DNA from 2 places in the Roseobacter litoralis Och 149 genome. Region 1 is predicted to be linked to the other one. Evidence: riboswitches for the same ligand, from Rfam matches in the RefSeq annotation. Region 1 holds a riboswitch; the other holds the start of a gene.

Region 1 (3,640 bases):
ACCCGGCCCCCGGCCTGCGGCAATATCGTGACGGTGCGAAAATAGGACACAACGGAATTTGTGGCCGGGTGAAAATAAAACAGCGTCGTAATCACGGTGAGTGCCATGATCGCGCATCCGGTTATGCCCCACCTGAGTTCATACCAGACACTGAAGAGGTTGATTTCGATGCCTATTCTCTTGCCCTGTCGGAACCGGCGGTAAAGATAATCGGGCAAGATCGTGAACAGCGCGCAGATCAGTGTCTCAAGCATCAGAGGTTTCTTTCGGGGTCGGCGTCACCGGCGTTTCGCTGTTTTGGGATGTTTGCGCGTTGGGCGCCGCATCGCGCGACCCGTTTCGATCAATCGCATCGGCAATGGCGCGCAGCGGGCTGCTGAAATCGGGAAACTGGAAACCGGCCACAAGGATCGCGGCCACCCAGAACAGCCCGTTATGCGTAAACAGGGCAAGCAAGGACAAGATTCCAACCAGTTGGAACTGCGGGTGGTTCGATTTATGCGCCAGCTTTTCCGGGATCGCATGCAGCGTGAAATAGGCCACACCGATCAGGATTACGACACCAACCGTAAAAATGACCATGAAAGTAAAAAGGTAATCACTGCCGTCAGCCGCCGCTACATATTTGGGAATATGCCCGGTCGCCATGGGGTGAAGCGTTGCAGGTTCCATGCGTTCTCCAAAGTGGTACCACAGACGCAGACCTCTTCGGGCCCAAGATACCAGAACCTACATAGCGAGAAATCTGCTGGCATTGCAATGCCGCGTCTCGGGTTGCCCGCACGACACGGTAACCCGCACAGAGTTTCGCTTGACGCGGGTCGGAATCTCGGGGAAGGGTTGGGAGATGGTGTTCGGCAAGTCAAAAGCAAACCGGACTGAAAAGGGAATACGGTGCGGCGTTCGTAACAGACGCCAAATCCGTGACTGCCCCCGCAACTGTAAGCGGCGAGCGACCCCGATGATCACCACTGGATGCATCCGCATCCGGGAAGGATCGGGCAAGCTGCGACCCGCGAGTCAGGAGACCTGCCATCATTGATGTAACTTCAACCCGGGCGGGGTGTCCGGACAGGAGGTCATGATGGATTTACGGGCCAACCCGTTGAAAAGTACATGTCCCAAAGTGCACCCTGCGCAATCGCGGAGGGCGACATGGGAACACCGACACATAGAATAACAATCTGCACATCCTGCCGACATAAAGGCACCGACTGTAAACCGGGCTATGAGCTGATTGCCAGACTGCGCGCGGCGATTGCTGCTGCGGGTGACAGCGTCACCGAAGAGTTCGAGATTTCCGGCGTTGCCTGTATGGCAGGCTGTGATCGCCCCTGCACGGTTGCCTATCACGGAACGCGCAAGGCGACCTATCTTTTTGGCGATATAGAGCCGGATACGGATATTGGCGATCTGGTCAGTTTTGCACGTGATTACGCACTGCTGGAGGACGGGTGGTGTTCGTCGGTTGATCGTCCCGGCAAATTACGCAAAACCACGCTTGCGCGCGTGCCTGCGGCCATCATTGCGCTGGAAGACAGCGATGTGCGTGTCTCATGAACGCCACGGACCTCGTCGCGGAGAACATCAGCTGGGCGCCGCGCCGCAAAGAGCCGCTCTTGCTGCAACCGACCAGCTTTCGCGCCGCACCCGGCAGCGTGATGGGTGTTGTCGGCCCAAATGGGGCGGGTAAATCCACGCTGTTGCGTCTGCTCTACCGGTATCAGGCGCCGCTGAGTGGCCAAATCAGGATCGGTGGAGACGACATCTGGTCGATCCCACCGCGCGCCGCTGCGCGAAAGGTTGCGGCGGTTTTGCAGGAACAGCCGTCGTCCTTTGGACTGACAGTGCGCGAAATCGTGACGCTGGGTCGCGCACCGCACCGCCTTGGTTTTGCCACCGCAGGCGCGAAAGATGCGCAGATCGTCGAGGTTGCGCTTGATACGCTGAACCTGAGCGATTTGGCAGATCGGGACCTCGCCAACCTGTCGGGCGGTGAACGCCAGCGGGTCATGGTGGCCCGCGCCCTAGCGCAAGAGCCTCAGGTGCTGGTGCTGGATGAGCCGACCAACCATCTGGACATCCGCCATCAGCTTGAGGTGCTCGCCCTCATTCGCGCGCTGGATGTGACGATTATCGTCTCTCTGCACGATTTGAATGTCGCGGCGGATGTCTGCGATACCATTCTGCTGCTCGAAAACGGACATACGCGTGGCGTGGGGCCGCCTGATGCGGTGCTCACTGCGCATAGTGTTTCGAACGTATTTGCGGTTGAGGCGCGCGCAGAACAGCTTAGTCCGAGCAAGACCAAACACTTATCCTTCCACCTTCCGCATTAAGGCAAGCACACGATGAAGCCGACACGTATACTTTCTTCCCTGTTTATGATCCTGATGGGCACCGGCCCGCTGGCGCAGACAACGGTGCAAAGCTGCAACCGAACCGTCACCTTCGACGCGCCGCCGAAGGCTGCGATTTCCAACGACGTCAACCTGACTGAGATGATGCTGGTCCTTGGGCTGGCGGACCGGATGGTGGGCTATACCGGTATCTCCGGCTGGAAAACGCTGGACGCGGAGATGACGGCGGGTGTCGAAGCCCTGCCCGAATTATCCGCCAAATACCCCAGCAAGGAAGTGCTGATCGGGGCGGATGCTGATTTCTTCTTTGCAGGTTGGAACTACGGCATGAAAGTGGGCGGTGAAGTGACGCCCGAGACGTTGGAGCCCTTTGGCATCAAGGTCTACGAGCTTACCGAAAGCTGCATTCACATCGGTGAGAAAGCCGCCGTCAGCATGGAAGATATGTATGCCGACCTGCTGAACCTTGGCGCGATCTTTGACGTATCCGAAAAGGCGGAGGCACTGGTGGCAGGCTACCGCGCGGAACTGGACAGCTTCACCGCGTCATTGTCGCCCCTCAGCACCCCGCCGCGCGTATTTGTCTATGACAGCGGCGAAGACGTGCCCTTTACCGCCGGGCGCTATGCGATGCCGAATGCGCTGATCGAGGCTGCAGGTGGGGTCAATATCATGAACGGTCTGGAGAAAAGCTGGGCGACGGTTGGATGGGAAACCGTTGTCGAGCGTAACCCCGAAGTGATCGTTATCGTCAACTACGGCGATGTCACGGCGGCGCAAAAACGCGCGTTCATGATGTCCAATCCTGCTTTTGCACAGCTTGATGCGGTCAGGAACGACCGTTTCGTAACGCTGGAATATGTCGAGGCGACACCGGGTCCACGCAACATCGCCGCCGTCAAAACGCTTGCTGCGGCTTTACGGGCGGAGTGAACCCTATGGCAAAGACCGCAGCAGCACGATCCGGGCAGTCTGCGGTCTATCCTGTCGCAATGATGTGCGGTTGGATCCTTTTGCTGCTATCGCTGACGATGGCGGTCAGCATTGGCGCTGTTTCGATCCCCTTTTCGACAGTCTGGGGGGTGGTGTTGAATAATACAATTGACACGTCTTTTGTCGGCGATTGGTCAACAGGACGCGAAGCGATTGTTTGGGACATCCGGTTTCCACGCGCTTTGCTGGCCTGTTTCGTCGGCGCGGGGCTGGCGATGGTGGGCGCAAGTCTGCAGGCCGTCACGCGCAACCCGCTTGCAGATCCGCATCTGTTGGGGATTTCTGCG
Region 2 (3,640 bases), 1.4 Mb from region 1:
TCAATGATCAGAATTGTGGACATGGTTATATATACCGGTCCGGGTGCAAGGTCACACCCGGACCAAGGCGTTGCTTACATCTTGCACTCAGCCGCATAGGCATCTGCATGGTCTTCAAGGGCAACGCCGATGATCTTGTTGGTAAAGACATCGCCTTCCTTGATGACCTCGCGGGCATAGATATCCTGAATGGGGTGGTGGTTGGACCCAAAGGCAAAGTCACCGCGTGTGCTGTCGAAATTCGCCGCCTTGAGTGCTGCGCGGAAGGCATCCGCATCCGCAGGGCTGGCCGTTGCGAGCGCAGAGATCAGCAGGTTTGCCGTGTCAAACCCTTGGCTGGCATAGAGTGACGGCAAACGCCCGTATTCCGCCTGAAATGTCTCGACAAAGGCGGCATTGGTCGGGTTGTCGATGTCCTTGCTCCACTGCGATGTGTTCACCACACCAAGGGCTGCATCACCGACAGCCTGCAGGATGCCCTGATCAAAGGAAAACGCAGGACCAACCACGGGGATATCAATGCCACTGTCGGCATATTGCTTGAGGAATGAAATCCCCATGCCACCGGGCAGGAAAAAGAACACGGAATCTGCCCCGGACGCGCGGATCTGCGCAATCTCGGCGGCGTAATCGGTTTGACCCAGTTTGGTGAACAACTCCCCAGCTAATTCACCGCCAAAGGTTCGCTTGTAGCCCGTCAGCGCATCCTGACCGGCGGGATAGTTCGGCGCGAGGATAAAGCTGTTGGAATAGCCCGCAGAAGTGGCATAGGCACCAGCGGCCTCGTGCAGGTTATCGTTTTGCCACGCGACGTTGAAATAGTTCGGATGGCATCCCTTACCCGCCAGTGCGGATGGACCCGCATTGGGCGACAGGTAAAACTTGCCCTGTGCGACAGTCGCCGGAACAACAGCCATCGCGAGGTTCGACCAGATGATCCCGGTCATCACATCGACCTTTTCGGACTGGATCATTTTATCGGCCAGTTGCACGGCGATATCGGGTTTGCGCTGGTCGTCTTCGATCACGACCTCGATGTCGTCACGGCCCGACTGCTTCACCGCGAGCATGAAGCCGTCGCGCACGTCGATACCAAGCCCGGCGCCACCGCCCGAAAGGGTCGTGATCATGCCGACCTTGACGCCTTCTGCCGATACGCCGCCTGCCATTGCAGCCAATGCCGCAGACAGAATGAGTGATTTCACCTTCATCTTGATTTCCCCTGTTTTTCCCGGGTGGTTTTTGGTCGTCTGACGCATCGCATCCACCCCTGCAACTGCGTCGATTGTTCATATCCCGCAAGACTTGAGCAGAAACAACAGGGATTTGCCAGCCACCGCAGGACAGAATTGGCCAAAAACTGCGCGCACGACTGCGAACGTGAGATGAAACTGCGTGCACCGACCCCATCCTGCCATGCACACACGTTTCCCAAGAACACGTCATATCCAGATATTCAAAGGTCGCACACAGGCTTGTCTTGCGTTTCTATTCGCGTAAGGTCTGTTGAGATGGCGGCCTCTGAGAACGGGCCTTAATTGGGAACCGGGTGCAAGACCCGGACTGCCCCCGCAACTGTAAGCAGCGAAAACGGCCAGAGCGCCAAAAGCTGCAAGTCAGGATACCAACCATCATTCTGCAACTGCCGGAACATTCCGGCCATATAAATGCGTCGGGTGGACGCGAAAGGAAGTAAACATGCATATCGAACCGGGCGTCGTGGACGGCGCAAAAATGGTACTGGCCTATGGGACGGCGGCTGCTGCTGCGGGCTATTCCCTCAAACTGATCAATGATGATCTCAAGACCCATTCGGTGGTCTCCTTTGCCCTGCGCTCCGTGATTGCCGCGATCGGGGTGTTTATCTTCTTTGAGATTTTTCCGCATTTCGCGGTCGGTATCTCGGAAGTGCACATCATTCTGGGCACGACGCTGTTTCTGCTGCTTGGGTCTGGTCCGGCCGCGCTTGGCCTTGCGGGCGGTCTGGCGATCCAAGGCTTGTTTTTCGCACCTTCCGATGTGCCAATGTATTTCGTCAATGTCTCGACGCTGCTGTTCCCGCTTTTTGCGGTGGACGCGCTGGCCAAACGGGTCATTCCGCAGACAACGGCCTATGTCGATCTGCGCTACATGGATGTGCTGAAAATGTCGGCTGTCTATCAGGGTGGCGTTGTCGCCTGGGTGGCCTTCTGGGCGATCTACGGGCAAGGCGTCGGGGCCGACAACCTCTCGGCGGTGACAAGCTTTGGCGTGGCCTATCTGCTGGTCATCCTGATCGAACCCTTGGCCGATCTGGCAGCGCTTGCCGGTGCCAAGGGCCTGCGCGCAATGACCGACCGGGGCATCTTTACGCACCGTCTGCATAACGCGGCCACATAACAATGCCTTTGGACCGTGGCGCAACGGCGCGCCGCGGTCCCGTCTCTGCGCTGACCTGTTGCGCGGTTTCTATCCATGTTCAGAAATAGCCAGCAACCCAAGTGCCGCGATGGTTGGGGCATCCTTGATCTGCCCAGAGCGGATCATGTCATGTATCGCCTCAAGACTGAACGACGCGGTTTGCATATCCTGTTCTTCTTTGTCGCGATTTACGCGCCCCTCTTGCAGACCGGTTGCCAGAAACGCGTGAAAGCCCTGATTTGAAAACCCATATGCTTCGAAAAGATGCCCCAATCTGGTGAGGGAGTGTGCAAGATAACCGGTCTCCTCCTCCAACTCGGCAAGGGCGACCTTTTCCGGGTCCGTGCCCGGTCTGGTTTCCCATGACCCTTGCGGAAATTCCCAATAACGCCCGCCCACCGGATAGCGAAACTGCTGCACCAGCTGAAACCGCCCATCTGCATGCTGCGGGACAATCAGGACAAAGTCATCCTTGTCAACGACGCCGTAAATCCCGTCTGATCCATCAGGGAAAGTCACCACATCCTCATGGACTTTCATCCATCTGTTTTCGTAAACGGTGCGGCGTGACTGCCTTTTTATATCACTCATCGCAACACTCCCCTTCAGGTGCATATGCCATATCTTGAACCGGCCTTGCGGGCAGTGATTTGAAATCCGGCACACTCAGGTCTTTCCAATAGATCACACCCGCGATTTGATCCTGCCCGACGCGGCAGCCGACATGCAACGTCAAACGATAGCGTGATCGCCAATTGCAATTTCACCGCCTCATGGTAGGCAAAGTCTGATCACACCTGACCCGGAGCCATCCATGGATTTGCATGCTGACTTTTCGCAACGTGTTGTTGTTCATTCTGACAAGGTTGAGTGGCGCGCCTCTCCGATGCCCGGTGTTGACCGGCGGATGCTGGACCGGATCGGGGGTGAGGTCGCGCGCGCCACGACAATCGTGCGGTACGCGCCCAACAGCCGCTTTTCGGAACATACCCATACCGGCGGCGAAGAATTCATTGTCCTGGACGGGGTGTTTTCCGACGAGCACGGCGATTTCCCGGCGGGGTCTTATGTGCGCAACCCGCCGACATCGGCCCACTCCCCTCATTCCGACGCAGGCTGCACGATCTTTGTGAAACTATGGCAATTCCAGCCGGACGATCGCACCCATGTCGTCGTCGACATGAACAAAATGGAATTTATCCCCGATGCGACCCGCGCGGGGGTGGGCGTCATGACCCTG

The links. Region 1 has a riboswitch for cobalamin ahead of RLO149_RS13045 (DUF1636 family protein). Riboswitches for the same ligand answer to the same signal wherever they lie in the genome.
Region 2: linked by a shared signal. The riboswitch ahead of RLO149_RS19730 (energy-coupling factor ABC transporter permease) and the one ahead of RLO149_RS13045 (DUF1636 family protein) in region 1 are both predicted to bind cobalamin.

Annotation. Positions count from the first base shown of each region.
Region 1 covers NC_015730.1:2,746,060-2,749,699, reverse strand. The annotation lists gene RLO149_RS13055 (HlyD family secretion protein) at 1-254, opposite strand, end outside; gene RLO149_RS13050 (hypothetical protein) at 247-672, opposite strand; cobalamin riboswitch at 832-1,051, shown strand; gene RLO149_RS13045 (DUF1636 family protein) at 1,156-1,560, shown strand; gene RLO149_RS13040 (ABC transporter ATP-binding protein) at 1,557-2,339, shown strand; gene RLO149_RS13035 (ABC transporter substrate-binding protein) at 2,352-3,293, shown strand; gene RLO149_RS13030 (FecCD family ABC transporter permease) at 3,299-3,640, shown strand, end outside.
Region 2 covers NC_015730.1:4,111,456-4,115,095, forward strand. The annotation lists gene RLO149_RS19720 (branched-chain amino acid ABC transporter permease) at 1-23, opposite strand, end outside; gene RLO149_RS19725 (ABC transporter substrate-binding protein) at 75-1,211, opposite strand; cobalamin riboswitch at 1,496-1,647, shown strand; gene RLO149_RS19730 (energy-coupling factor ABC transporter permease) at 1,699-2,379, shown strand; gene RLO149_RS19735 (NUDIX domain-containing protein) at 2,449-2,991, opposite strand; gene RLO149_RS19740 (cupin domain-containing protein) at 3,215-3,640, shown strand, end outside.